DNA from 3 places in the Robertmurraya mesotrionivorans genome. Region 3 is predicted to be linked to each of the others. Evidence: riboswitches for the same ligand, from Rfam matches in the RefSeq annotation. Region 3 holds a riboswitch; each other region holds the start of a gene.

Region 1 (10,214 bases), on a different contig from region 3:
TCGGTACTCTTGTGGATGATCAAGGAAATCTAGTAAATCCGAATATTGTTGCTGGAAGCCTTGCTGAGTTATTACAAGTAAATCGTGAAGTGGAAAGAATGTTGCAAACTATCATTAAAAAAGAAATGTTACTTCAATTTAAATTCGAAAATATTCTCGATTTTCTTTCTACATCAACTACAACCACAACCACCACCACAACAACAACAACCACCACAACAACGACTGATACAACGACTGATACAACGACTGATACAACGACCACTACAACTGATACAACGACCACAACGACTGATACAACGACCACTACTACTTCAGCACCTTGTGATTGCAGAACAGATTTTGGATTTTCGACTGAGGGGCAAACGGTACAGGTCCAGCAACAAAATAGAGTAGGTGATGTATCAACAAGTAGTAATATTTGCCCTTCCTGTACTCTTGAGGGTACAAATTTCACGTTTACCTTTACTAGTACTGACGGAATGGATCCTTTTGTTGAATTTACTTTTGTTGCGGATGAATTTTTTACAATTAACTGCCCAGGCGAAGGACAAGAAAATGTAATGTTTGTTACTGGTTCAGGTCAAGTACAGGCAGGTAGCGAAGGAATTGATCCTGGTACGTACACATTTTCTTTATTTGTTGACGATGCGAACGACATCATTGATTTAGAATTATTTAATGAAACAAATACACGAGTTTTCAACACGTTTAATGGTGTCTCTGTACCTTTAGGAGTAGTAATTACCGATTGTGATTAATGTGAAACTTATTTATTGAAAGTGAAAAAACAAGTCCCTAATTAATAGATTAATTGGGGACTTGTTTTTTAATTTATAGTACATACATATACACACATAGGAAGTGAGCAGTCGATCCGAGCATGATGAAAATATGAAAAATCTCATGGAACCCCATAAAACGTGATTGAAGAAATTTAGGTTTCGCTCCGTAAATAATACCGCCAATTGTATAAAAAATTCCTCCTAAAACAAGCAGAAATAAACCAGAGTTGCTCAAAATATCTGCAAGAGGAGAAGCGACAAAGATTACCATCCAACCCATCACAATATAAATGACTGTTGATAACCAACGCGGGCAATTAAACCAAATCATTTTAAATAACACACCACAAAGAGCAGCAAATACGATAATAGAAAACAGTAACCAACCGGTTAATCCATTCAGACTAATTAAACAAAAAGGAGTATACGTCCCTGCAATGAGAATAAAAATCATTGAGTGATCAAGCCTACGCAGAAAAGCAATGACCGAATCTTTTGCAACAACCATGTGGTAGGTGGCTGATGCTGAATAAAGCAATATCATACTTAACCCAAAAATGATAACTGATGTAATTGCTAAAGCGGAGCTCGTTGTAATGGAAGCTTTAATCACCAACGCTAAGAGGGCGATAAACGAAAGAATGGCTCCTGCCAAATGGGTAAGACCATTGATAGGTTCTCTAATATAAGAAAGCATGTGCTTCTCTCCTTTTTTTACATGTAGTTTTTATAACTACTTATTATAGTATACACATTACAACAACTAGTCAACATTTACTTATGCAGAATTGTGAAGTAAAATTGAAATGTATATAGAAGAAAAAAGGAGAGTATTATGAAACATCTTGACGAGCTTATTGACGAGCTAGGATTGCAGCAACAAATTACAATGGATGATATCCCGGCAATTGATTTATATATGGATCAAGTTATTCAATTATTTGATCAGAAATTTAATCATAAGAAAAGAAATAAAGATGAGAAATTATTAACGAAAACAATGATAAACAATTACGCAAAGGATAAATTGTTCATTCCGATAAAAAATAAGAAGTATTCAAAGGAGCACCTTATACTAATTAGTCTCATATTCCAGCTTAAGGGTGGCTTGTCTATTAATGATATTAAGACAACATTAGTTGGTTTGAACGACGGTATCCAATCAGGTAATCTTGATTTAGAGAAATTCTATACATCCTACCTAAATTTGACCATGAAAAATGTTACATCTTTTAACGAAGAGGTAAAGTCACACTGGAAAGATGTGATTGAAGAAATGGAAGATACCACTGAAGAAGAGAATCTTTATTTAAAGAATGTTCTCCTTATCGCCTCATTAATTAATATTAGCAATCATTATCGCAGAGTAGCTGAAAAGCTCGTTGATGAAATAAGCACGAAATAACACCGTTTTCCTTGTGGAAGATGGTGTTTTTTGTTGTCAAACCATAAAGAAAGGGGTTACACATAGGGTTTGTTAGATTATCTAACATGGTATTTTCAGAATGTTTGTAAATAATATTGACTCTTTATAGATATCGTATAAAATAAACTTAATCGAACTGATGTTATATTTTATGACATTATAATGTTAAGTAAAGTTACACAACTAATATTTAGGGGGAAAAGAAAAATGGATGTAAACTACTTAATGAACAGTCTATGGGTAATGGTATCAGCAGTGTTAGTTATCTTCATGATCGGTGGATTTATCATGCTAGAAGCAGGTTCCACTCGAATGAAGAACGCTGGTCATATTGCTGGTAAAACCATTTTTACATTCGGTTTAGCTTCATTAGTATTCTGGGCAGTCGGTTTTGGATTTATTTTTGGTGACAATGCTAACTTCTTCGTTGGTGCTTCAAACTTTTTCTATGGTGGAGCAGAATTAGATTTAGCACTTAATTCCTCAGTATTCTTCTTATTCCAATTAGCATTCGCAGGAATTGCCATAACAATTGCTCTTGGTGGGTTTGCTGAACGTGCAAAATTATCCGTATATTTAATCTTTACAGTATTGTTCTCAGCATTAGTTTATCCGGTCGTTGCTCATTGGATCTGGGGCGGTGGCTGGTTAGCGGAACATGGGAAGCAAGACTTTGCTGGTTCAACAGTTGTTCACTTAACGGGAGCGATGGCGGCACTAGCAGCTACTATTCTATTAAAGCCTCGTATTGGGAAATATAACAAAGATGGCTCTGCAAACAATATTTATGGACATAACCAAGTATTCACAGCATTAGGTGTTCTTATTCTTTGGGTAGGTTGGTTTGGATTCAATGCTGGTAGTACCGTTTCAGTTGATGCTGGATTCTTTGGATTTGTAGCACTTAATACGAACTTAGCTGCAGGTGCTGGTGCAGTGGCAGCACTAATTATTTCTTGGGTTGTATTAGGAAAATCAGATATTCCAACTATTTTAAATGGTGCACTCGCAGGTCTGGTTGCTATTACAGCATCATGTGCTTTCGTTGATACGTGGGCAGCGGTTGTGATCGGATTTGTAGCTGGAATTCTAGTATTCTATAGCGCGAGATTCTTTGAAAAACGTAAAATTGATGACCCGATCTTTGCCTTATCTGTACATGGTACGGCTGGGGTATGGGGAACACTTTCAACAGGGTTCTTTGCAACACCAGAATTAGCGACAGTTGGTAAGCCTGGTTTATTCTATGGCGGTGGCTTAGAGCAACTTGGAGTTCAAGCAATGGGTGTTGGTGTATCAGGTTTATATGCATTCGTCGTCTCATTTGTCATCCTAGTGATTGCAAAGAAAGTACTTGGAGGATTGCGTGTAACTGAAGAAGAAGAAATTATGGGTCTAGATGTAAGTGAACATGGTAGCTACGGATACCCAGAAGTATTTTTAACTAGTGAAAATCAAAAAGTTTCTTCATAATTAATAAGGAGAGCCTCATTTTATGGGGCTTTCCTTATCTACTTAAAGGGCGTGTAGGATTTGAGTTCATATGAATCAATAAAATTATGGAAAGAAACTCATGTTGCAGAGTATATATCAAATTCAGATTCTCTAAATAAGTTCCACGACGAGATTATGATTAAGGTATTTAAGGCTGCGAGTGCCCGAATGAATGCTAAACCACCGTGTGCCTTTGTATGGTTTATTACTGGTAGCGGGGGACGATTTGAACAAGGATTAATAAGTGACCAAGATCATGGGATTATTTTTCAAGAAGATAGTCAAGAGGCAGGTTCTTATTTTAGTGAATTAGGAAAGGAATTATCAATTGGATTACAAATAGTTGGTTACCCATTGTGCGATGGTAAGGTAATGAGTTCAAATCCACTATGGTGTCAAACATCTGCCAGCTGGAATAAACAGGTGGTAAGTTGGATGGAGGAGAGCAGTTGGGTTTCGATTCGCAATTTGCAAATTTTCTATGATGCTAGAAAACTTGTAGGTGACCATGATCTCCTTTACCATTTAAAAAACGTGATCCACGAATATAGTCATTCCCATCCTCAATTTTTAGGCCGATTATTAGAAAATGTAAAACATGTAAAAAAGACGATTGGTCCACTAGGACAAATCATTGTTGAGGAGAAGGGAATACATGCTGGAGCTATTGATTTGAAGTATTCTGCTTTTATACCATATGTGAATGCAGTTCGGCTATTGGCATGGAAAGAAGGAATAATCGAGACTAGTACAATAGGTAGATTAAAAGAGCTAAACAAATTAGAGAAGTATGAGGAGTTATCTCAATATCAGGAGAATTTTTCGCAACTTCTTCAGTTCCGATTAGATCACCTTTCTTTTACGGCTTCTTATGATGATTCCCACTATTTGTATGTAAAAAAACTTACGAAAGACAATCAAAAATTAATTAAAAAGATACTGAAAGATGGAAAGAAGCTGCAGCAATACGTTCATAGAATGATTGAAAAGGGTGGAAATCATGGCGTTTGAACCATTTATTCATTTTGTGAGGGGAATCCAGGGGAAATTGGGGACAAATGTATACAGTGGCTTACAGGGACAAAACGGTCAGCATGTTGCCTTTTTGCGTCAAATTCAAAAAGAACTGAATTCAGACAATGCCTTACTGATTCCATTGTCTGAATTAGAGGTGACGGTTTTTGACCTTGAAACAACGGGCTTCTTTCCTGAAAAAGGCGATGAAATTTTGTCTATTGGTGCTATAAAGACAAAAGGTGCGTATGTGAAAGAAGTCGAGTCCTTTTATTCTTTAGTTCAATATGATAAAGAACTTCCAGTCCAGGTGAAGGAGTTAACAGGAATTTCTGAAGAGGAGCTAAAGAGTGCGCCGCCGTTATCAAATGTTCTGCTGGATTTTTATCACTTTGCTAGAGGAACGCCACTTGTTGCACACCATTCAAATCATGAAAAAAACTTCTTGCAAGCAGCGAACTGGAAACAATTCAAAGCCCCTCAGAAACATCGCATCATTGATACGTCATTCCTATCAAGAGTTGCCGATCCAGAATTAACCCAAAACAAGCTTGAAGATATTTGCGAGCGGTATGGAATAGAAGTAGTGGATAGACATCATGCACTAGGAGACGCTAAATTGACAGCTGTTCTGTGGTGTATTTTTATTGATAAAGCTCAGCGAAAGGGATATGAGACTCTTCAAGATATATATAATCTTATGGCAAAATTGTAAGATTCTATAATTCTTCTTTACTTTTAAAAAAAGTTTGTGCTATTATTATCCATAAATCAACTGAATATTGGATTTCTTATCCAGAGTGGTGGAGGGGCTGGCCCGATGATACCCGGCAACCGATTTTCTTTTTATAGAAAACACGGTGCCAATTCCTGCAAAGCAATCGTGCTTTGACAGATAAGAAGAGATGATAACAATACACCCTCTTCTTTGGAAGAGGGTTTTTTATTTTATCAGAGGAGGAAAACATGATGGAAACGGTAAAAGTGGTTCTTTTAGGATTTGGTACGGTAGGTTCAGGTGTGTATGATTCCATCCTTCATACTCATCAGGAGAAGCTGGAAAAGGTAATTGGTAAGAAGGTTGAAATTGTTGGTATATTAGTGAAGACAGAAAAGGAACGTCAGCTTCCCAAGAATATTATTGTAACTACAAAGATTGAGGAAATCCTAGCTCTCCCAAAAATAGACTATGTGTTCGAAGCAATTGTTGGTATTGAACCAGCCTATTCCTATATACAGTTATTTTTAGATCGTGGCTGTCATGTTATAAGTGCAAACAAGGAATTGCTTGCTAATCGTGGTGAGGAGCTTACGGAATATGCTTTAAATAAAGGTAAGTTCTTAACGTTTGAGGCAGCCGTTGCGGGAGGGATTCCTTTACTTAGAACGATTATTCAACTCCTTCAAGTGAATGGGATTTTAGTTCTAGAGGGTATTTTGAATGGAACGAGCAATTACATCTTATCAAAAATGAGAAATGAGAAATTAAGCTTTGGAGAATGCCTGCAAGAGGCACAACAACTCGGTTACGCAGAGGCTAACCCAGAAAGTGATATTTCTGGTAGAGATGCTTTCTACAAGCAAATGATTTTAAGCAGTTTAATCTACCATGAGCAGCCCGACTGGGAAAAGGTTGAAAGAATTGGGATTGAAGAAGTCGCATTAGAAGATCTAGCCTTAGGTGAGGTGCATGGATTAAGGCTAAAGCTGCTGGCCTCTTTGAAAAGAGAGGATGAGGGAATCAAGGCAACCGTAAAGCCAACGTTTGTAAGCACCGAACATCCTCTTTACAATGTGGAGGGGGTAGATAATGGCATAGTTATTAAGACAGATTTGGTTGGGACTCTTATGCTCCAAGGACCAGGAGCTGGTTCAAAGGCTACTGCAAGTGCTATGATTGAAGATTTAGTACAAATTGAACAACAAAAACAACCGTTGCAGAAAGTTCATCGATATAGCTATCAAGCTCAAAATGAAAAAGAGACTAACGAAAGTACTCAATTAGCGGTATTTCCTCTGCAAAATAAGGAGGAATGGCTTAGCTTAAAAGCGGTTTTAAATGAAAACTCAAAGCATTTAAATATCCTTCAAGAAGTTGTAAAAGAGCTTGATGGTCGTATATACGGAAGCTTCTTATACGAAGGCGAGCTAGAATGTATAAAGCTACCTGTCTTATATAAACGTTATTCAGTATCACCGATCGGTCTAAAAAGAGATCATTTGAATATGGTTTATAGTTTCTAGGAGAAGATGCATAATTATTGCGTCTTTTTTTTGTATCGTAAAGCTCCATAGGGCAAATAATATGTTTGCTATGGAGGTGCAGAATGAGAAAACTATTAATTTTGTTTGGAGTAATTATGCTTATCTTCGGTGTTGCAATCTATACATTGACAAATGTTTCGATTGATTACGCATTTGTACCGGAAGCAGAAGATGTAAGGGAATCAGAAAAAAAATCGAAAATAGCTTCTGTGTCAAACCAAGTGGAGATGGGAACACCTGAACAGATTGAGTTAGGGCGAAAATTATTTTATGAAGAGACCTTTGGGAATGAAGTGTTTTTTTCAGATATTTTAGGTATGTTTAACGGGGCCTTAACGTTAGGCAACATTGGAAAGGCGATCTTAAAATTAAATGGGGAGGGTACGAATAACCTCAGGGTCGAAGCGTATAAAGATTTTTCAGTTGGTGATTTCAGCATAAAAAAAGGTGACTTAATTGATACAGGTCTTGATGTGGCTAAAGGGGCTAAGACACCAGTTGGATTTAAGGTAGTGTTTGATGAAGGGAGATTAAAAGCAGGTGTTAGCTGTGCTGCTTGTCATGCCTCCGTTGATGAAAAGGGGAAAATTATGGAGGGAGTCCCCAATACGGATTTGCAAATCGGTCTAGCTCTTGCGATGGGTACTAATACAGCCTCCTATTTTACTCATACAGAACTAGAGGATATTAAAGAGTATATTAGTCAAAGCTCTGTACAAATAGAAACATCGAATGGAACAAAAGATGCCTTACCTGATATAGATAAGTTTGAAAAATTCGTGGATGCAGAGATTATTAAATGGCCTGCAGGGAGTAATGACACGACCATTGATTTACATAATAATCCTGTTCAAGTTCCTGACGCGATGACGAATGGTGATCGTCCATTTGGTTGGAGCGGACAAGGTCAAATCGGTCCTTTTGATGGGATTTCGGCAGCGATTAATAATGCCCATTCACAAAATATGGATGCGGTCTCAGCCTCTGAGATTAGTAAGTATACGATGAAAATAGATAAGGAAGTATATTTGGGAACCGTTTTACAAAATGCAGCGAATCCAAAGTATCGTTATGATGGAAAGTCATCGCAAAAGCCATCTGACTTTTTTGCGAAAGTAGACCCTACCCCGGGAGTACCTGGTGTGAATCAATTGACTAAATCTCCCACCTATCCAAAAACCTCCTATATGACATCTGTAGGGGTCTTATCAAGCTCGGCTGGGTATAAGGTATATGAACAATTAAACGCGATGAGTGCATACATGAATTCTCTTTCTCCGGTACCAAGTGGAATACAAAAGGATAATGAAAAATCAGAGAAGGGTGAAAAAGTATTTACAAAAGCAGGATGTATTTCTTGCCATGCAGGGACATTTGCAACGAGCAATAAGTTGATTTCAGTGGAGGAAATAAAAACGAATGCCTCACGTTCAAAGGGGTTTTCGCCATTAAAGGACTACCACGATGTACCAAAAGTATATGAAGAGGGAACGTCTGTACCACTTCCTAACAATCCAAAAATAGATGTAATTAAAACAACACCTGAACAAGAGCAGTTGCTTAAACTAGCTTGGGGATTTACGAATACAAAGGGAGCCTACAAAACCATTAGCCTTTATAACCTCTCTAGAAGTGCTCCTTACTTACACGATGGCGGAGTGGCTGTTGGTCCAAATGGAGAGGTTGGAGTAGCAGAAACCATTTTACAAGGGAAGCTTCCTGATCCATACCATAGTCTAAAAGCGATGGTTGACTCAAGGTTAAGAGAAATAGTGATTGAAAGCAATACAAAGAACAAGAGTTTATCCACTGCGAATGTGACTGGTAAAGGACATTCCTTTTGGGTAGATCAAACGACAGGATTCTCTGAATCTGAGCAGGATGCACTTATTCACTACTTGCTGACTCTCACTGATTAGAAGGGGTGAATAAGGTGAAGGCTGTTACTTATCAAGGGTTATTACATGTAGAAGTCAAAAATGTACCTGATCCAGTCATTCAGCTTCCAGATGACATCATTGTACGAGTCACTGCCTCTTCGATCTGTGGTTCAGATTTGCATCTATACCATGGAATGATTCCAAGCCTCGAAAAGGATTATGTTATTGGACATGAAGCGGTCGGTATCGTTGAAGAGCTCGGGAGAGAAGTAACCGGAATAAAAAAGGGTGATAAGGTGGTTATCCCTTTTAACATTGCTTGTGGGCATTGTTTTTACTGTGAAAATGGTCTAGAAAGCCAGTGTGATCTTGCGAATAAAGAGGTGAAGCCAGAAGTTGGTGCCATGTTTGGTTGTTCACGACTGTACGGAGATTATTCTGGAAGCCAAGCAGAATGGTTGAGAGTTCCGTTTGCAAATTTCACTCGATTTAGAGTACCTAATGATAATGAGTTACAAGATGATGCTTTAGTTCTACTAGCGGATGCGCTCCCAACTGCCTACTGGGGAGTAGTGAATGCAGATGTAAAGCCTGGTGATACGGTTATAGTAATCGGAAGCGGTCCGATTGGGTTGTTAACACAGAAGATTGCTTGGCTAAAGGGAGCGAACCGAGTTATCGCCATTGACAGAATTCCTTATCGATTGGAACATGCAAGAAGAACCAATGGGGTAGAGGTATTCAATCTTGAGGAGATAAATGAGCTATCAGACCATTTGTTAGAGATAACCAAAGGGGGAGCAGATATTGTCATTGATTGTGTTGGAGCAAGTGGTAAAATGACACCGGTTGAACTTGCTGAAACAGCACTTTTTCTACAGGGGGGCGGCCTTACAGCAATTAAGATGGCGAGCCAAGTTGTTAGAAAAGGGGGAGTTGTTCAACTCGTTGGGGTGTATGGTCTTAGGTATAATGGGTTTCCTTTGGGTGATTTTTTTGCAAGAAATATTACACTAAAAATGGGCTTTGCCCCCGCCATACGTAATACGCAATTCCTTTATGAGCTAGTGAGTAAAGAGAAAATAAAGGTTAATGATATTATCACCCATCACATCCCTTTAGCTGATGGTGAAAAAGCATATAAGTTATTTAATAAAAGGAAAGAAAATTGCTTGAAAATTATATTAAAACCGTAATGAAAGGGGGCGCATGCCCCCTTTTTACGCAATATGGATGCCTCTTTTCCCATTGAAGCATAGCATGTAGTAATGGAGAAAGGAGGTAAAGGATTTGTGATTATCGTTGCGGGAATGAATGTAGAGATACCCCCTTTTCAATTATCTAGCAAAC
Region 2 (10,214 bases), on a different contig from region 3:
GAACGATAGGATACAATGGCGTTCGGTAAGCAAGGTCTTGCACGGAATGGCCTTCTTTTACATATTGTCTACGGAATAATAACTGTGAAACACTAATACTCATCCATACAATAACTACTGCTAGTCCTGAAATGGACACAAGTACGATATATACAGTATCAGGTGCAATAATACTAGAAAACAGAGCTAAGCCGCCACCTAGCATACTGAAAATGATAGCATTAAGTGGAACACCTCGATTTGTTAACTTTGCAAAGAATGGAGAGATTGTTTCTTTTTCTGCAAGTGACCAAAGCATTCTTGAGGAAGCGTATAATCCAGAGTTCGCTGCCGATAAAATCGCCGTTAAGATAACGAAGTTCATAATATCCGCACCATAAGGTACCCCTATTCTATCTAGAACAGCAACAAAAGGGCTTTCCAATACCCCAGCATCAGAAAAAGGGAGCAGAGCTGATAACACAATGATGGTTCCGACAAAGAAGATAATTAATCTCCACAGTGTCGTTCGAATAGCCTTCGGAATTGCCTTTTCTGGATTTTCAGTTTCTCCAGCAGCAATCCCAATTAATTCTGTCCCAGAAAATGCAAAATTCACTGCCAACATGGTCATAAAAATGGCAAATACACCGTTTGGAAATAACCCTTGGCCAATGATATTTGAAAACACGGGTGCTGTCTCAGAACCCTCTATTGGCAGAATACCGACCATAGCTGCTGCACCTAAAATAATAAAGAACAAAATTGCGAGAACTTTTATGGATGCAAACCAAAATTCTGATTCAGCAAAGAATTTAACAGTTACTGCATTTAATAAAAAAATTAAAATAGCAAATAGAGCACTCCAAATCCATACATTCACATTTGGGAACCAACGCTGCATCAATAACCCAGCAGCTGTGAACTCTGAACCTAATGCCACTGTCCAAGTTAACCAATACAACCAAGCAACAGTAAAGCCTGTTGCGGGTCCAATATATTTGGCTGCGTAACTATGGAACGCTCCCGTTTCTGGCATATGTACAGATAACTCCCCCAAACATAACATAACTAAATAGACCACCAAGGCACCGATTAAGTACGAAAGAATCGTTCCAAACGGTCCTGCCTGTTGAATCGTATAACCTGAACTTAGAAACAAACCGGTCCCAATGACCCCACCTAAGGATAACATGACTAGATGTCTTGCTTGCATTTTCCTTTGAAATCCTTGTTCTTCCACTTTCACAAATAACTCCTCCTTAACCTACATCCAGAAGCAACCATTACAAACGATCAATGAATACTTTAGTGGGGGAAACAAAAAAACGCACTCAGGAAACGAGTGCACTACTGACAAATAAAAACGTCCGCTCCTATCTATCGAGGAAAAATCACCCGCTGGAATTAGCACAGTATCCTAGTTGATCTGTTGCTGAGGCTTCACAGGGCCAGTCCCTCCACCTCTCTGGATAAGAAATATTTTTATCAACCTTACCAATCTACAAAAATAATGTCAAGAAACTTTTGAATAAACTAATAGTTTACATATTACTATGTATAACTATTACAATCCCGTCATACATATAACTGTTTGATATACAAAACAAAGGAGCGAACACTTCATGAATCAACAAACACCATCTTTTGTCAGTCACATTGACTCGTATGTGTATCATGCATTCCAAGGGATTACCGGGCGAATGGTTGCCGTCCAAACGGTCAGAGGGACTGTAACAGGATTACTTAAGTCTGTTATGCCTGACCATATTGTAGTGGAATCAGGAGGTTCTCCATTCTTTATTCGCACTCAACAAATTATCTGGGTTATTCCTAGAGGATAAGGAGGTCATCCGATGTTTAAACGTGAAAATAAATTATTGATTGACCTTCCTGTTCCAGAGCATGGTGATCCGAATGCGGCCGCTGCTGTTCAGGAGTTGTTAGGTGGAAAATTTGGAGAAATGTCAACTTTAAACAATTACATGTATCAGTCTTTTAACTTTCGTCAAAAGGATAAATTAAAACCTTTTTATGACCTCGTAGCAAGTATTACAGCAGAAGAATTTGGTCATGTGGAGCTCGTTAGTAATACAATCAACTTGTTATCACGCGGAAACACCTTTCCTGGGGACCCTGATGTTACCCCTTTACGTGAAGGAATGGATGCACGCAGTACGTATCACTTTATTGCTACTGCTCAAACGGCATTAGCAGGTGATTCTATGGGGCGCCCTTGGACCGGAGACAATGTGTTTAGCAGCGGAAACTTAGTGCTAGATTTACTTCATAATTTCTTTTTAGAGGTAGGAGCACGCACACATAAGATGCGAGTATATGAAATGACAGAACATGAAACTGCTCGTGAAATGATAGGTTACTTACTTGTCAGAGGTGGGACGCATGTACTCGCTTATGCTAAAGCATTAGAAATTGCTACTGGCGTGGATGTCAAAAAAATGATTCCGATTCCTGATCTATCTAACAGAAAGTTCGACCATGCAATAAAGTTTGAGGATCAAGGCTTAGCTAATGTTTTATATACCTGGAATGATGTGGGTCATTATACCGATATCTCAAAAATTTGGAAAGGAACAAACCCTGAAAATGGAAACCAACTCAAAGTAATTACTGGAGCTCCTAAGGGTGCACCTATTCCAAATTTAGAGGAACTACCGGAGGAATTTGCTCCAGGAATTGATCGGGATGATTACGCAAGAATCGCCAAACGTTTAATGGAAAATATGTAAAATAGTTAAAGGGTATTCATGCGGCCATGAATACCCTAGTTTTATATTTATATAGTTTTTGCTTCTAACACATCTTCCCCACGTGCAGCTCTAACTTTTTCAACATACTGCTTTGCATACTCCGTAATAAGGTCATAATCTCCCGTCTTAGCTGGTGCTAATAGATTCCCTCCAACCCCTACTGCTACACAGCCGTTTTTAATCCATTGGTCCACATTTTCAAGACTAACACCACCAGTAGGCATGATATTCACTTGTGGAAGTGGTGCTTTTACTCCCTTAACAAAATCAGGGCCAAAGTTGTTTCCTGGGAATAATTTCACAATATCAACACCAGATTCAAGAGCACGCTTCATCTCAGTGATTGTCATACAACCTGGCATATAAGGGATTTGATAGAGGTTACATAATTTTGCGGTTTCTTCATCAAAGGAAGGACTGACTACGAACTGCGCACCTGCAAGGATGGCTATTCTAGCAGTAGTTGAGTCAAGAACAGTGCCAGCTCCAATCACGACATCATTGCGTTCATTATATAGAGACGTTAACTCTTTAATTACTTCATCTGCTTCTTTGACAGTAAACGTTACTTCTATCCCCTTAATCCCACCTCGAATACATGCTTTAGAGATTGTTACTGCTTCTTCCTTCGTCTCTGCTCTCACTACTGCCACTACTCCACACTCTGAAACCTTTGATAGAACATTGATTTTATTCATGTGAATCCCCACTTTTTATATATTTTATGAAACATTTTTTATTAAATTTACAAAACTCTCACGCTGCCGTATCATATAGTAGAACGGCGTTTTAAATTTTTAAATAAAAAGTTCAATTCATTCTACATATATAAATCCATTGAAAGAGGTAACCGACTGTGTCCAACGTCCAATCACTTGAAAGAGCCTTAACTATTTTGAATAAGCTTTCAGATTATCCCGATGGAATACAAATTGCCCGTTTATCTGAACAAGTTAGTCTATCAAAAAGTACCGTCCACAGGCTTTTAGCAACATTATCCAATATGAACTATGTCGTAAAAGATTCTGAATCCGACAAGTATAAATTAGGATTGCAAGTACTTTTTCTCTCGAGAAATATTTTAAATAATAATGACATTGTAAATACGGCAAAGCCTTACCTAGAAAGGCTTTCCCACGAAGTAAATGAAACCGTTCATTTATGCATTGAAGACCGTGGTGAAATTGTGTATATTGATAAAATTGAAAGTAATCAAACCATTCGAATGTTCTCACGTGTCGGAAACCGTGCACCGATGTACTGTACTGCCGTCGGAAAAATTTTATATTCCGGTATGGAGTCAGGCCATTTTGAAGAATTAGTGTCAAAGGTGAATTTTATCCCTAAGACAGAATCAACCATCACAACCCCTGAGGGACTTCGAGAAGAAATAAATAAGATTAAGAAACAAAAATACGCCTTGGATAATATAGAAAATGAAGAAGGAATACGATGTATCGCCGCACCGATATACAACCATACAGGCAAGATTATTGCTAGTTTTAGTATCTCTGGTCCTAGCAATCGTGTGACAATGGATAAAATAAACGATACATTAATAGATAAGATGAGACAGACTAGCTTAGATATTTCTAGAAATCTAGGTTACATTGGTTCTTGATAAAGCCATTTCCTTCCCTGACTGGGAAGGAAATTTTTTTACTTTATGTTTATTCTCCTTGTTTCCATAAATGAGCTTAGTTCTGCTCGATCTGGTAGCCCATCATTATCTCCTGGAGACATAACCGCTAAAGCTCCAATTGCTGTTCCACGTACCACTGCATCCTCTATTTTTTGCTCTTCTAACAAAGCACTCACTACACCGACGGCAAAACCGTCACCTGCACCAACCGTATCAACGACTTTCTCTACAGGGAAACCCTCTGTATAAAACTGCTTCCCTTCCGAACTTGTGAAAGCTCCCTTTGCACCTAATTTTATAACTACTGTTCTCACTCCAGCAGCATGATAAAACTGTGCAATCTCAGCCTCATCTTCACAGCCTGTCAATAGCTTTCCTTCTGCAATACCTGGCAGAACAATATCCGCCTGACAAGCTAAATCATTAATAATCCTCACCATTTCTTTTTGGTCTGGCCATAGTCCTGGACGTAAATTTGGGTCAAAAGAAATTTGAACTCCTTTCTCACGTGCCACTCTCAATAACTCATAGACAGCTGCTCTGCACTCTTTCGATAATGCTGGTGGTATACCAGTTAGATGAATATGATCATATCCGTCCCAGCTTACATTCTTAATTGTCTCTATATTCATATGAGAAGCTGCAGAGTTTTTCCTTGCAGAGAACACTTCTGGGTCTCCCACTTCAACTTTTTGCTTCCATTGCATACCTGTTACATATTTTGATTCATAATTAACATGGGTTGTATCAATCCCATTTTGTTGAAGGAACTTCTCTATGTTTTTACCGAAAGGATCTTCCCCAAGTTGCGTAATGTAGGTAACCTCATGACCTAAGCGGGACATTCCGATCGAAAAGTTTACCTCTGCCCCCGCAACAAACCGACTAAATCGGTTCACTTCTTCTAAAGAACCACTTTGCTCTGCTACGAAGAGAGCCATCGGTTCACCGATTGTAATGATTTTACTCATGCTTCCCCTTCTCCCCTTTACTTAAAGAGAGACATACTGTGATATGCCTCTCTTTAGCTACTTTTAGACAGCAGTTGCGTTGATATCTTCTTTTACATTTCCTTTGTTTTTCTTTTTCATATATTTAGACCAATAGGCTGTTAAGATCGGTACTAGAATTGATGTGACAATTACTGATGCTGCCACCAATGCAGTTGCTGATTGAGCAACATCCATAAATTCCGGCTTCATATTGGCAATAATCATAGGATTAGCAACAGCTGCGCCAGCTGTACTAGATGCAGCTAGTCCCGCCGTACCATTTCCGCCACCAATATACTTATCTGCTAAGATTAACGGAATACCAGTTACAATGATTACAAGAACACCTAGGATAATACCGGCAAGACCTGTTTTTGCAATGACCGTTAAATCAATTGTGTTTCCTAGTGCAAATCCGAAAAACGGGATCATTGTATGAGTAGCTTTGCTAAAGAAATCTTTTAAATCACTATCTAAATTTCCAAGAACAAAACCGACTAAGAAAGGTAGAACTGCCCCTACGAACACATGTGGTTCAAATGCTGCTAAGCCCGTTGAGCCAAGAATCAACATCGTTACTAATGGACCTGATTCAAGTGACATTAATACAAATGCTCCAGCTTCTTCTTTCGTTCCGTACTGTTGCATGATAGAAGCATATAGTCCACCGTTTGTCATATCCATTGCGGCAATTAAAGCAAGGACTGAGAAACCGGCAAATAATCCTGTTTGAATTCCGCCTTCTGGCATAAACATGGAGGCAATAATAGCAACAACCCACGCTACTGCAATTTTCGTTAATACAAGTGTTCCAGACTTTCTTATTACTGTACCTGTTGCTTTTATATTGATTCCTGCACCCATACAGAAGAACCATACCGCTAAAATTGGAACTGTTCCCGTCATTAATCCGTTTGTAAACGACCCGAAATATTCTCCTGAGGTTGGAGCAAGAGTGTGTATAATTGCTCCTATAAATAGTGGAACAAGCATTAATCCGCCAGGGATCTTTTCAATTGACTTCATGATTTTCATTTTGCATTACCTTACCCTTCTAATTTTTATATAGGTAAATTTCACGCAAAAGAACTTGAGATGATTGAATAATTGTCAATTTTATGCTATCTTTAAGTTTCAAAAAACAATTCGAAATGTTATAGGTGGCTTTTTCCTGGTCTGCCAACCTTTGGCCGCCTTAACGTTTCATCCCATATTCTTCTGTGTCTGTCCCTATAACTCCACTTTAAGCACTACTTTTCTCACCTTTTGCTTTCCTTGAGCAATTAAGCCCGTCATATGTGAATCTTCAGGGAAGCAAATCATAACATCCCCAGGATTCATTGTGATTCCAGAGAGGACATCACCTTTAAAAAAGATGGCATCCTTCTCCGCATCGTACTCTTCCTTCACTTGCTGGCGTCCAATATGGTCAACCGCAATTTTCTCTTGTCCTTCTAAAATATAATGGATATCTAAATACTTTCTATGTGCTTCCCAAAAACAGCTTTCTTCCTCTTTTGTTTCGTATTCGTTTAAGAAGAAGAACGAGTTATTATCAACTTCATAACGCCCGGCTGTATATTGCGAAAAGTCACCTTTTAGGAATTCTAACTTTGATAAAATCTTATCGTCTAAAACAGCCTTTTCTCTGATATCTTCTAACTTCCCTGTAATCACCCTAATTCTTCCTTTCTGAGATTCTTTAACGTGCTAACCAACCACCATCAATTGCTATGATTGATCCATTCATATAATCTGATGCTCTACTTGATAAGAACACAACAACCCCCATTAGATCAGAAGGATCTGCCCAACGTCCGGCTGGTATACGTGAAAGAATTTCTGCATTACGCTGTTCGTCTGCACGAATAGGTGCTGTATTAGCTGTTGCAATGTAGCCTGGAGCAATCGCATTAATTTGAACATTATATTGTCCTAGCTCATTAGCAAACGCTTTCGTAACCCCCGCAACTGCATGCTTACTTGCTGTATACGGAGGAACAAATTTCCCACCTTGGAAGGAAAGCATAGAGCAAATATTAATAATCTTTCCGCTCTTTTGCTCAACCATCACTTTTCCAACTTCTTGGCTTAAAAAGTAGACAGCGTTTAGGTTAATGTCCATTACTGCATCCCAATCTTCTTGCTTGTACTCTAGTAAAGGCGCACGTCTAATTGTTCCAGCATTATTTACTAAAACATCTATCTTTCCGTACACATTTAGACAATCCTCTACTACTTTCTTTAAGGAGTCTCTATTCGTTAGATCTGCCTGGTGGAAATGAACCTTTCTTCCTGTCTCTTCAATGAATGCTCTCGTTTCATCCCAATTTGTATCATGGGTAACAATAAACAAATCTGCTCCAGCTTTTGCTAGCGCGACCGCATACCCTTGGCCAAGACCAGTATTTCCACCTGTTACGATAGCTACCTTATCTTGTAGGCTAAAAAAGTCTAATGAAAAATCTTGTAAACTCATATGTTATTACACTCCTATTTCATTATTTTTATAGTTGTTCATGTGACTAGTTTTAAATTACTTTAGTTGATCCATAGTTACTTGATCCATATCGTTGTAGGTCTTATTTTCACCAGCCATTGCCCAAATGAAAGTATAATTACTTGTTGCAGCACCACAATGAATTGACCATGGCGGAGAAATCACCGCTTGTTCATTCTTCATAACAATATGTCTTGTTTCAGTTGGCTCCCCCATAAAGTGAAACATTCTAGCATTTTCGTCCAAATCGATATATAGATAAGTTTCCATTCTGCGATCATGAGTATGAGTTGGCATAGAGTTCCATACACTGCCTGTATTTAGCTGAGTCATCCCCATTACCACTTGACAGCTTTTGATTCCCTCATTGTGGATCATTCTACGAATCACGCGATCGTTCGCACTTTCAAGAGCTCCCAACCGATCACCTTCAATGGATTTAAATGAAACATGCTGCACAGGATACTCTTTGTGAGCAGATGCTGAGAATAAATAATACTTTGCTGGATTTTCAGCTGATTCACTTGTAAAAAGAAGTTCTTTCTTCCCTAATCCCACATACAAGCAATCTTTATTTTCCATCTCATAAACTTCACCGTCGACAGTAATTTTTCCGTTACCTCCAACGTTAAAGATTCCCACTTCTCTTCTTTCTAAAAAGTAGTTAGCCTTAATTTCATCGTAGCCACCTAAAGAGATCGTTTCATTCGTTGGGGTAATTCCACCGATAATTACACGGTCTTCCATTGAATAGGTAAGCTTGATCTCACCAGGCACAAATAAGTCTTCAACAAGATAATGCTTTCTAAGATCTTCAGTAGTAAATGTTTTGGCATGATCTGGGTGTGTTGAGTATCTAATTTCCATAATTTACATCTCCTTTATAATTCGTTCCACATCGTGGTATGATGTTCCATAAATTAATTATAGCGTTTTCACACTTAAAATGCCAACTTTAATTTGGCAAAAATATGAACATTTTTACATTTAATAAAAAATAAAAGAGCCATCCATTTGGATAGCCCTAAACACAACTATATTTTATAATACCTTCTCTAAGAAATCTTTCGCTCTTGCTGTTTTTGGATTACTGAAAAACTCGGCCGGACTTGCGTCTTCAAGTAATACTCCACCATCAAGGAATAATACTCTGTCAGCCACTTCACGTGCAAATCCCATTTCATGTGTAACGATCGCCATCGTCATACCTGACTTTGCTAGGTCCTTCATTACATTCAGTACTTCCTTAACCATTTCAGGGTCAAGTGCGGATGTTGGCTCATCAAATAGCATTAAGTTCGGCTCCATCGCTAGAGCACGAGCAATAGCAACACGCTGTTTTTGCCCACCTGAGAGGTTACTAGGAAATGCTTTTTCCTTTTCTGTAAGTCCCACTTTCGCCAGCAAATTACGAGCCTTTCCTTCCGCTACTTGTCGCGTTTCTCCTTTTACTTTGATTGGAGCGTACGTTAAGTTATCAAGTACATTTAAATGCGGGAACAAGTTGAAATGCTGAAATACCATTCCAATTTGTTGGCGAACCTTTAGTATATTTGTATTTTTATCTGTAATACTTCGACCATCAATTGATATGGTCCCCTTTGTTGGCACTTCTAATAAGTTGATACAGCGAAGAAAAGTTGATTTACCAGACCCGGATGGTCCAATAATTGAAACAACTTCACCGCTATTAATATTAGTCGTGATACCCTTTAGTACTTCATTATCACCGAATTGTTTATAGAGGTTTTCAACTTTAATCACTGAACTTCAACCTCCTTTCAACAACTTTCCCAATGATCGTTAACACCATAACAAGTAGCCAATAAATAACCCCTACAAAAATCAAAGGTTCAAAGTTTCGATAGATATCAGCACCGACTACTTGAGCTCGGCGCATAAGATCTAAATACCCAATAGTTGAGACAATAGCCGATTCCTTCGTTAATGTAATAAATTCATTCATGAGTGCAGGTAAAATATTTTTTAAAGCCTGTGGCAAAATGATGTCCTTCATCATCAACCGATAAGGTACCCCAAGAGCTTGAGCAGCCTCTGTTTGTCCCTTATCAACTGCTTGAATTCCAGCACGGATAATTTCCGATACATATGCAGAGGAATTCAGACCAAAAGCAAGGATAGCTGATAAAAATGGAGAAATATCATAACCCGTTAATTGTGGAATCGCAAAATAAATAATCATTAACTGCAAAATTAATGGTGTTCCACGGAAAATAGATGTGTATGCATCCCCAAACCAGTTCAATGCTTTTATTTTTGAAATTTTACATAATGCTAGAACCGTTCCTAAAATAAAACCAAAGATAATT
Region 3 (10,214 bases):
TAGTTTCTGCTGCTTCTTCGCCTTCACCAGCGTTAGACTCATCTTCGTTCGCTGTACCGCAAGCTGCAAGAACTAGAGCAACTGCTAATGATAAAAATAAGCTTAAAAATTTCTTCATTTTTGTCTCTCCTATCTTTTGTCTAGTTTTGATGTTATAGAATCTCCAATAAATTGAATAATAAACACAATAATTAAAATGATGACAGTTGCCACAAAGGTTACGTCACTACGACTTCTTTGGAACCCTTCTAGATATGCTAGGTTTCCTAATCCACCCGCACCAATTACACCTGCCATTGCTGTATAACTCACCAAAGCAATAGCCGTAACCGTAATACCAGATACTAAAGCTGGCAGTGATTCAGGAATAAGCACCTTAAAGATAATCGTGCTTGTCTTAGCTCCCATGGATTTAGCCGCTTCAATAACTCCTTTATCAATCTCACGCAATCCGATTTCCACCATTCTCGCGTAAAACGGAGCCGCACCAATAATTAATGCTGGTAAAGCTGCATTTTCACCAATCATCGTACCAAGCAATGCTCTTGTAAAAGGTATTAGAAGAACAATTAATATAATAAAGGGAATCGAGCGGAAGATGTTCACTACAGAACTGATCACTTTATTCACTAAAATATTTTCCCAAATATTACCCTTAGCCGTTAAAAATAGTAAAAGTCCTAAAATTAAACCCAGAACAAATGTAATAACAACTGATATTGCTGACATATAAAGAGTTTCATTCGTTGCTTCAATCATTTTTTCCCAGTTCACGTTTGGTAAAAGTGTCTCAAGCATTCGAAATCACCTCCACTCCAACCTGTTGTGACTCGATATATGCAATGGCCTTTGAAAGTTCTTCCCTTTCCCCATCTAAGTGGATGAAAAGCGTTCCATAAGATCCATTTTGTGTTTGCGATATTTTCCCTTGCAGGATATTAACAGTCACTTGGTAATTACGAATAAGATTTGTAATCAGCGGTTGTTCTGCTGCTTCTCCAACAAAGCCTAGTTGTACGACTGTACCATGCGGGTACAGTTCTAATAGATGTTCAATCGTTTCCTTTGTTTCCTCCGGTTCAGTTACCTGCTGAACAAATCGTTTCGTAATTTCTTCCTTAGGATGCTTAAATACATCAAGTACTGGGCCGAGTTCAACGACCTTTCCACCTTCCATTACAGCTACACGATGACAAATCTTTCTAATGACGTGCATTTCATGGGTGATAAGGACAATGGTTAATCCTAAACGCTTATTAATATCAACTAATAGCTCTAGAATTGAATCTGTTGTTTGTGGATCAAGTGCAGATGTTGCCTCATCACAAAGGAGAACCTTTGGATTGTTAGCAAGTGCTCTCGCAATTCCTACTCTTTGTTTTTGCCCTCCACTCAATTGAGAAGGGTAAGCGTCTTCTCTTCCTTCTAGTCCAACTAAACGAATAAGCTCGTCTACTCTTTTCATTCTTTGCCCTTTAGGAACTCCTGCAATTTCAAGTGGAAATGCAATATTTTCTCTTACTGTTCGAGACCATAAAAGGTTAAAATGTTGGAAAATCATGCTTATTTCCTGTCTAGCTTTACGAAGGCTACTACCTTTAATTTTCGATACTTCATTATTTGCCACATTAACGGATCCCTCAGTAGGAATTTCTAACCCGTTCAGCATACGAATAAGCGTACTTTTCCCTGCACCACTATAACCGATAACACCGAAGATTTCTCCTTCAGTAATTTCTAGGTTTACATTATCAACAGCCGTTACTTTTCCTTGTCTTGAAGAATATATTTTTTTCACGTCTTTTATCGAGATCAAAGGTTTCTCCTCCTTCCATTTCCGATTATTCTGATAAAACTACATAGTATCATGCTACAGAAGGCTTCATTACAACTTAGGTTCTATCATTCGTACCATTCCTATTCGAATGAGAACTTTCTAAATGAACAAAAAAAACCTTTCTGCATGAGCAGAAAGGCAGAAACAATCACCTTTCTCTCATCTATCAAAGCAATACGCTTTGTGTGAATTGGCACCATTTCAATAATTTGACGGTTGCCGGGCTTCATAGGGCACATCCCTCCACCTCTCTTGATAAGAGCTTATCAATCTATATGAACTTTACGTTGTAGTCTTAATCACGATTGCTATCGTATCATGGAAAAATCGGGGTGTCAACGATAAATTTCGACAAAAATCTTATTGATTACACATTGCTAGTAAGCGAAGTTTTCCCTGTCGCCAGTGTAATCGCTTGCTCTAAGTCTTCAACTAAATCTTCAACATTTTCAATTCCGATTGATAGACGAATTAAATCCTCTGGAACACCTGCTGCTTTTAATCCCTCAGAGTCAAGCTGTTGATGAGTTGTGCTCGCAGGATGGATTACTAAGCTTTTTGCATCGCCAACATTGGCAACATGCGCCCAAAGTTTGAGACTATTTATAAACGTTGCTCCAGCCTCTCGACCTCCATCAATTCCAAAGACAACGATAGAACCTGCTCCTTTAGGTAAGTATTTCTTTGCAAGCTCATAGTCTGGATGCTTTTCATTTCCTGGATACATCACCCAATTAACCGCAGGATGTGCTTCTAGATACTCAACTACCTTCTTCGTATTTGCCACATGCTCCTTCATTCTCACATGCAAAGTTTCTAGACCAAGTGTGAATTGAAAGGCATTTTGAGGGCTTAATGCTGGACCTAGATCACGTAGTAATTGAACTCTTGCTTTCACAATATAAGCTGCAGCACCAATTGCCTCACTATATACAATATCATGATAGCTTGCATCAGGGGTTGTAAATCCAGGAAACTTCGACGAATTCCAATCAAACTTTCCGCCATCCACGATAATGCCTCCAAGCGTAGTACCATTTCCTAAAAGCCACTTTGTTGCCGAATGAATGACAATATCTGCACCATGTTCGATTGGACGACATAAATAAGGAGTCGCAAAGGTATTATCGATTACTAGCGGAATACCTGCATCATGTGCGATCTTTGCAACCTTTTCGATATCCAAAATTCGCAAGCTTGGGTTTCCAATGGTCTCTGCAAATACCGCCTTTGTTTTCTCTGTAATAGCTTGTTTAAAGTTCTCTGGATTGGTTGAATCCACAAACTTCACTTGAATCCCATATTTAGGTAGTGTTACGGCAAATAGATTATATGTACCTCCATATAGATTCGAAGCCGCAACGATTTCATCCCCTGCTTCAGCCAAGTTCAGAATCGCCAGTGTAATCGCTGCCATTCCACTCGCCACAGCGAGTGCTCCTACTCCACCTTCTAGCAGGGCCACTCTTTCTTCAAAAACAGTAGTAGTTGGATTATGAATGCGTGTATAAATATATCCCGGCTCAGCAAGTGCAAAAAGATTTGCAGCATGCTCTGTATTTTTAAACTGATAAGCATTGTTTTGATAGATTGGCACCGCTCTTGCTCCAGTAACAGGATCTGGGCTTAATCCACCATGTACACCAAGGGTTTCTAACCGATACTTCTTCTGATTTGTCATTCCATTCCCTCCCAAAACAATTTTTATAGTAAAAAATTTAAATATTACTTACATGCTTATATGGCTTTACTAAAAAGAACAAGGTTTCTAAGTATAAAGCTGTTCTAAATGTTGCTTGTAAGGAAATTAATTTCGATAAAGTTGCTTGTCTTAGTTTGATCTCCCCACAGAGCAAGGATATTATATGTTCCTTCTGTCCTTGGAGATATGCGTCAATATGATGATGATCTTTTTTGAATAGAAGTTCAACGTTCCCTTTATTTATATGGATAAAGAAGGCCTCATCTTCTGATCTAATACAAATAACGACTGGTGCCTTCTTTAAAAAAGGCAGTAAATGACTTCGGTTATTCCATTCATTCACTGTTCTTTGTAACTGAACAAGCATAGGTCTTCCCCCTCTAAATATACGATTACATATATATTCCACTCTGAGAGAAGCCTTACCTTTAATATCTTTTCGACAAATTTTCGGGGCGTTTGTCAGGGGTACCTAACAAGCGTTGTATCGAATGCTGTAGTTAGAGTTCATTTCCCGAGAAATATGTCTACTTTTTGAACGAAATTACTTTTACTGTCGAAGGGATCTAGGAATCCACAAATAAAAAAATCAGACAAGTACGTCTGATTCCTAAAAAGATCTTAAACTTTCATATAAAAATGGTACCGATTGAAAAGCATAAATTTTCTTAACCAGTTCATTGTTTCTTATAACAAGTAAACAGGGAACGGACTCAATCGAATATTGCTCAGCTAACGCCGGCACAAAATTCAGATCTGCCTTTAACCAGTTATGGTGTGGCAAAAGCTGTTCAACGACCGAGAGCATTTTTCCTGCTACTTGGCATGTACCACATAATGGTGTGTACAAGTAGAGAAATTTTGTTTCCTCAGCCGAGAGGAGCCATTCCCTGTTATAATCAAGCAATTCTTGCATGTTGTTACCCCTTCTTACACTTTGTCTAAAAATTGCGCAAAGACATCGATGTTTGCCCCGAGCAGTACAGTAGCTAAATGATGTTCTGGTGCAGTAGCGACCTCCCTGTAAGTTCGATCGATGTATAAATGGTCTGCTTCAGGAAATTCCCGTTTAAAAAGCCTTCGAAGCTTTTCTCCAGCTTCATCAGCATCAACAAGGATATAGACATCTTTTCCAAACAAATCATCAATGATTTCATCGAGCTTCGAAAGAGATATCGTTCCGTTCGTACAAATAATGTCTACAGGCTCCTTAATAACCTTTTGCACCTTCTTTTTGTCTGACGTACCTTCCACAATAATTACTTTTTCAGGTCTCATTTCAGTCATATGCATCACCTGTGAACATGTTGTATTTTCTTTACTTTATTCATTATTCTCGAAAGAGGTGTACAATTCCTCTAACTATTTACGATTATAAAAAAATAAACAGCGGAAATAAACCGCTGCCCTTGGATTAGCACCATCCACCTTCATCACAATCGGTATATCTTGGTTCGTCACTGGATGGAGTGGATACAAGCTGAAAAATCTTCTCCCCAGCGCTTTCAAAATGATGTTCAAGCTGCATATCACTTCCACTCGGTAAAGTTACCTTTCCGATTCTCTCGTTTTCTAGATAAAGTACAATTTCGCCATTTTGAAGCTTTCCGACAACACGGTCTGTAATATCTAATTTACCTTGCTGCAAAGTCATGTTGTTAGCCATCCCTTTCTTTTCTGTTATACGTGTAGCATGCCCATGTTTGCTAGAAAAAAAAGAGACAATAAAAGACACCTAAAAAGGTGCCTTTTGTATTAGTCTTCGTTAATCATTTCTTCGTATTGCTCAGCTGTCATTAAGTTATCCACTTCACTAGCGTCAGTTGGCTCAACAACAATCATCCAAGCTTTTTCGTATGGTGACTCATTGACGAACTCTGGGCTGTCGTTTAAGTCTTCGTTTACTTCTACTACTTTTCCGCTTACTGGAGCGTAAAGTTCAGAAACTGTTTTAACAGATTCAACGCTACCGAATGGCTCATCAGCAGTTACTGTGTCACCCACTTCTGGAAGTTCAACAAACACGATGTCACCAAGCTCCGATTGAGCGAAATGTGTAATACCGATACGAACGGTATTTCCTTCTGTTTTTACCCATTCATGTTCTTCAGAATAACGTAGATCCTTTGGTGTACTCACGATAAAACCCCTCCATATTATGTATTAATTGTTGGTTACTTTGTAAGCCATACTTTTTCATAGTCTGCTTCCTTAAAGCCAAGCGTTACTTTCTCTCCATCTGTTAGCAATGGGCGCTTGATTAACATTCCGTCCGAGGCAAGAAGCTCAAGAAGCTCGTCCTCTGAAGATGTTGCAATTTTATCTTTCACACCAAGCTCACGATATTTTTGTCCGCTTGTGTTGAAGAATTTTTTCAGCTCAAGTCCACTTGCTTTATAGTAGGATTCCAGTTCCGCTTTTGAAGGAGGCTGCTCTACGATATGTACCTCTTGATACTCAATATTGTGAGAATCCAGCCATTTTTTCGCGTTTCGACAGGTTCCACATTTCGGATACCAATAGAAGGTCAATGCCATGTTACCACCATCCTTTTACACTTTCAATTGCATATTAACATAATTAGGTACAAATTCATAACTTTGACTACGAAATTTTTGGGGAATTTTGAAGTTATTGAATTCTAAAAATGCATATTGCTTATAGGGTATTGGAGGAACGTAAATAAGCTCCTTGAATAGCAAGTAATTAACTAGAATTGCAAGTAAACCTTTTGAATGGCAGGTAAAATTTCAGAATCGCAAATATATCTTCAGGTTAGCAAGTAAATTTCCAGAATCGCAAATAAATGTCTTTAATTTTAAAATTCCCACCAAAATTTACGTAATTTATTATAAATACCTCTCTTTTGGTACCAAAACACCCCCTTCAAATAGATGAAGGGGGGATTCACTCTAGTTATAGGACAAATTTTTCTGCTTCGATTAGTTTTTCTGATGCTTCACGCTTTTTCGCAATGACGTTGATTGGTGTGTGTCTTGTAAATTTGCGAAGGGCGGAGATCATCATGCGCAGGGCGTCACCTGTTTCTGTTGCAACAAGTGTTTCTTTTGCATGCTGCTCAATTTCATTGAACGCTTCTTGACAGAAGATTTGTGTGTATAAAAGCTTTTGCTTGCTCTTTTCTTCCCCGTCCTTAGCAATTGCTTTTTCTGTTCGTAGAACCACTGATTCCATGGCATACGCATTGGATACGATATCGGCGATGTTTACTAAGATTTCCTGCTCACTCTCAAGCGCTTTGCCAAACTTTTGAGCCGCTAGGCCTGCCGCAAGAAGGCCGATTTTCTTCGCATTTTTCACTAAATACTTCTCTTGAGCTAGCGGCTCATCCCCTGGCTCTTCTGGCATGAGCATCATGAGCTCTTCTTGAAGAGCTTGAGCTTTCTGGAATAACGGAAGCTCTCCTTTAAATGCTTTTCTTAAATAAGTACCTGGCACTAATAGACGATTGATTTCGTTGGTTCCTTCAAAAATTCGGTTAATTCTAGAGTCGCGGTACACTCGTTCGATTTCATACTCGCTCATAAAACCGTAGCCACCGTGAAGCTGTACCCCTTCGTCCGCTACATAATCCAACACTTCCGTTGCGAAGAATTTGTTCAATGAACACTCGATTGCGTATTCAGCAATCGATGCTGCTACCGCTTTCCCATTTTTCACTTCTTCGTCCGATAGCTTGCTCATGCGTTCTTCAAAAAGTCCGACAGTACGGTATACAGAGCTTTCTGCCGCATAGATTTTGGAAGCCATTGTTGCTAGTTTTTCTTTTGTTAGATTGAATTGAGATAGCTTTGTTTTAAATTGTTGGCGTTGGTTCGTGTACTTAGTCGTAATTTCAAATGCCGCCTTAGAACCTCCAACTGCCCCTACCCCAAGCTTATAACGACCAATATTTAAAATGTTAAAGGCAATAATATGACCTTTGCCATACTCTCCTAATAGGTTTTCAACCGGTACTTGAGCATCTTCTAAAATCAAAGTACGAGTGGAAGAACTCTTAATCCCCATTTTCTTTTCTTCTGGACCAACAGACACTCCCGAAAACTCTCTTTCAACGATAAAAGCAGAGAAGTGCTCGCCATCAATTTTTGCATAAACAACAAATACATCTGCAAATCCTGCGTTTGTAATCCATTGCTTTTCTCCGTTAAGCACATAATGCGTTCCTTCTGCATTTAATACAGCCGTTGTTCTTGCCCCTAATGCATCTGAACCCGATCCTGGCTCTGTTAATGCATAGGCAGCCAGCTTTTCACCAGTTGCTAGTGTAGGTAAGTATTTTTGCTTTTGGTCTTCGTTCCCGAACAACACGATTGGTAACGACCCGATACCAACATGTGCACCGTGTGAAATCGAGAAACCACCCGCACGAGACATTTTTTCAGCGATTAGTGCAGAACTAATTTTATCAAGAGCCAAACCGCCATACTCTTCCGGAACGTCAGCCCCTAGAAGACCGAGTTCACCTGCTTCTTTTAAAAGCTTTACCGAACGGTCGAACTCATGGTTTTCGATATGCTCCACTTGTGGGAGAACTTCATTGGTAACGAAGTCCTCCGTCATTTTTGCGATCATTTTTTGCTCATCTGTATAATCCTCTGGAGTAAAGACTCGTTCATAGGAAACATCTTCGATTAAAAAGCTTCCACCTTTAATTAATTTATCTGTTTGATTAGTCATCTTTTTTCCTCCGTTCTTTTATAAAAGTTCGAATACACCGGCAGCTCCCATTCCGCCACCGATACACATCGTGACAACCCCAAATTGTTGATTGCGTCGCTTCATTTCGTGAATTAGAGAAAGGGTTAACTTCGCACCGGTACAGCCAAGTGGATGACCTAGTGCAATAGCTCCTCCATTCACGTTCACCTTCTCTTCATCAAGCCCTAGCTCACGAATCACTTGAATCGATTGAGAGGCGAAGGCTTCATTTAGTTCAAATAACCCGATATCTGATAACTCTAATCCAGCAAGCTTTAATGCTTTAGGAATTGCTACAACTGGACCGATCCCCATAATTTCAGGTGGCACGCCTCCAACGGCGAATGATCGGAATTTGACAAGTGGCGCGAGTCCTGCAGCCTCTGCTTTTTCACGATCCATAACCATGACGGCTGCGGCTCCATCACTTGTTTGCGAGGAATTCCCTGCTGTAACGGTTCCTGTTACCGAAAAGGCCGGACGAAGCTTCGCCAGTGTTTCTACCGTTGACTCAGGACGAACTCCCTCGTCTTGGCTAAAAATGAATGGTTTTTCGATTAGTTTATTGTCTTTTCCGACCGAGCGTAGAATAACATCTACTGGTACAATTTCATCAACAAACTTTCCTTCTTGAAGGGCTTTTGCTGCTTTTTGGTGACTTCTTACTGCAAAAGCATCCTGATCTTCACGAGAAATCCCAAATTTTCTTGCTACCTCTTCGGCTGTGTGCCCCATCCCCATATAGTATTGTGGCGCTGTCTCAGCCAGTTTGACATTTGGTCTTACTACATGACCCATCATCGGTACTAAGCTCATTGATTCTGCTCCTCCAGCAATGATGGTGTCGGCATGACCAATCATGATCTTTTCTGCCGCGTAGGCAATCGACTGAAGCCCTGATGAACAATAACGGTTGATGGTAATTGCAGGCACTGTATCAGGAAGTCCTGCAAGCGCCCCAATATTTCTTGCCATATTTAACCCTTGCTCTGCTTCAGGCATGGCACAGCCAATAATTAAGTCATCAATATTTCCATCGTAATTTCCTGCTCGCTTTAAAGTCTCTTTTACAACCAGTGCACCAAGGTCATCAGGTCTAACACTGGCAAGCGACCCTTTTTTTGATTTTCCCACTGGAGTTCGTGCTCCAGCAACGATAACCGCTTCTCTCATCACGTTCCCTCGCTTCCTATTTATGCTATAACTCTATCAATCTATTAGTTGCGTAATGGTTTTCCTTTTAGAAGCATATGCTGCATTCTTGCTTGTGATTTTGGCTCTGCAATTAAGTTCAAGAATGCCTCTTTTTCAAGGTCAAGCAAGTATTGTTCATCAACTTCTGTTCCAAATGGCACTTTTCCGCCCGCAATCACATAAGCTAGTTTCTTTGCAATTTTCAAATCGTGCTCTGAAATATATCCGGAGTAATGCATCGTTTGTGCCCCTAGAAGTAAGGTGGCGTAGCCCGTTTCACCGACTACTGGAATCTTCTTTCGGACTGGTGGCTTATACCCTTTGTCATAAAGTGCTAGAACAGCCTGCTTTGCGTCATAAAGCTGGTGGTCTCCGTTTACACTGACAGCATCTGCTTTATTCAAGAAGTTGTTTTCACGCGCTTCCTCTCCCGATGTGGACACCTTTGCCATCGCAATCGTTTCAAACACTTTATTCGCAACGTTTTGAAGGTCAAATGGAACTCCGTTTGGCATGCTGTTTAAAAACTTCATGTATAGCTCTTTGTTACCGCCACCTCCAGGGATAAGACCTACCCCGACTTCCACGAGTCCCATGTACGTTTCCATTGTCGCTTGAATATGCGCAGCTGGTAGGCAAACCTCTGTACCACCACCAAGGGTCATCGCAAATGGTGCGGCAACGACTGGCTTTGTACTGTACTTAATTTTCATCATCGCTTGTTGGAAGTGACGAACGACCATATCAATTTCAAAAATA

The links. A riboswitch is a leader RNA that binds a small molecule or an ion and turns the genes downstream of it on or off. The one in region 3 is predicted to bind S-adenosylmethionine.
Region 1: linked by a shared signal. The riboswitch ahead of ACRX5O_RS13210 (homoserine dehydrogenase) and the one ahead of ACRX5O_RS08895 (methionine ABC transporter ATP-binding protein) in region 3 are both predicted to bind S-adenosylmethionine.
Region 2: linked by a shared signal. The riboswitch ahead of mmuP (S-methylmethionine permease) and the one ahead of ACRX5O_RS08895 (methionine ABC transporter ATP-binding protein) in region 3 are both predicted to bind S-adenosylmethionine.

The regions. Positions count from the first base shown of each region.
Region 1 covers NZ_JBPCCH010000007.1:83,254-93,467, forward strand. Annotated here, with positions in the region: gene ACRX5O_RS13180 (alpha-helical endospore appendage domain-containing protein) at 1-761, shown strand, start outside; gene trhA (PAQR family membrane homeostasis protein TrhA) at 835-1,482, opposite strand; gene ACRX5O_RS13190 (DUF1836 domain-containing protein) at 1,621-2,190, shown strand; gene ACRX5O_RS13195 (ammonium transporter) at 2,419-3,684, shown strand; gene ACRX5O_RS13200 (DUF294 nucleotidyltransferase-like domain-containing protein) at 3,745-4,716, shown strand; gene ACRX5O_RS13205 (exonuclease domain-containing protein) at 4,706-5,434, shown strand; SAM riboswitch class I at 5,508-5,621, shown strand; gene ACRX5O_RS13210 (homoserine dehydrogenase) at 5,689-6,963, shown strand; gene ACRX5O_RS13215 (electron transport protein) at 7,047-8,903, shown strand; gene ACRX5O_RS13220 (alcohol dehydrogenase catalytic domain-containing protein) at 8,918-10,060, shown strand; gene ACRX5O_RS13225 (protein-glutamine gamma-glutamyltransferase) at 10,157-10,214, shown strand, end outside.
Region 2 covers NZ_JBPCCH010000025.1:43,309-53,522, reverse strand. Annotated here, with positions in the region: gene mmuP (S-methylmethionine permease) at 1-1,228, opposite strand, end outside; SAM riboswitch class I at 1,353-1,458, opposite strand; gene ACRX5O_RS22440 (YuzF family protein) at 1,605-1,823, shown strand; gene ACRX5O_RS22435 (manganese catalase family protein) at 1,836-2,729, shown strand; gene ACRX5O_RS22430 (bifunctional 4-hydroxy-2-oxoglutarate aldolase/2-dehydro-3-deoxy-phosphogluconate aldolase) at 2,777-3,448, opposite strand; gene ACRX5O_RS22425 (IclR family transcriptional regulator) at 3,607-4,371, shown strand; gene ACRX5O_RS22420 (sugar kinase) at 4,410-5,363, opposite strand; gene kdgT (2-keto-3-deoxygluconate transporter) at 5,427-6,419, opposite strand; gene ACRX5O_RS22410 (NanQ anomerase/TabA/YiaL family protein) at 6,615-7,061, opposite strand; gene kduD (2-dehydro-3-deoxy-D-gluconate 5-dehydrogenase KduD) at 7,087-7,863, opposite strand; gene kduI (5-dehydro-4-deoxy-D-glucuronate isomerase) at 7,921-8,751, opposite strand; gene ACRX5O_RS22395 (amino acid ABC transporter ATP-binding protein) at 8,926-9,648, opposite strand; gene ACRX5O_RS22390 (amino acid ABC transporter permease) at 9,641-10,214, opposite strand, start outside.
Region 3 covers NZ_JBPCCH010000004.1:78,323-88,536, reverse strand. Annotated here, with positions in the region: gene ACRX5O_RS08905 (MetQ/NlpA family ABC transporter substrate-binding protein) at 1-118, opposite strand, end outside; gene ACRX5O_RS08900 (methionine ABC transporter permease) at 130-798, opposite strand; gene ACRX5O_RS08895 (methionine ABC transporter ATP-binding protein) at 791-1,816, opposite strand; SAM riboswitch class I at 1,994-2,099, opposite strand; gene ACRX5O_RS08890 (O-acetylhomoserine aminocarboxypropyltransferase/cysteine synthase family protein) at 2,205-3,518, opposite strand; gene ACRX5O_RS08885 (hypothetical protein) at 3,556-3,906, opposite strand; gene ACRX5O_RS08880 (thioredoxin family protein) at 4,150-4,455, opposite strand; gene ACRX5O_RS08875 (toprim domain-containing protein) at 4,470-4,826, opposite strand; gene ACRX5O_RS08870 (YusG family protein) at 4,954-5,193, opposite strand; gene gcvH (glycine cleavage system protein GcvH) at 5,295-5,678, opposite strand; gene ACRX5O_RS08860 (arsenate reductase family protein) at 5,714-6,076, opposite strand; gene ACRX5O_RS08855 (acyl-CoA dehydrogenase FadE) at 6,456-8,240, opposite strand; gene ACRX5O_RS08850 (acetyl-CoA C-acetyltransferase) at 8,259-9,434, opposite strand; gene ACRX5O_RS08845 (3-hydroxyacyl-CoA dehydrogenase/enoyl-CoA hydratase family protein) at 9,479-10,214, opposite strand, start outside.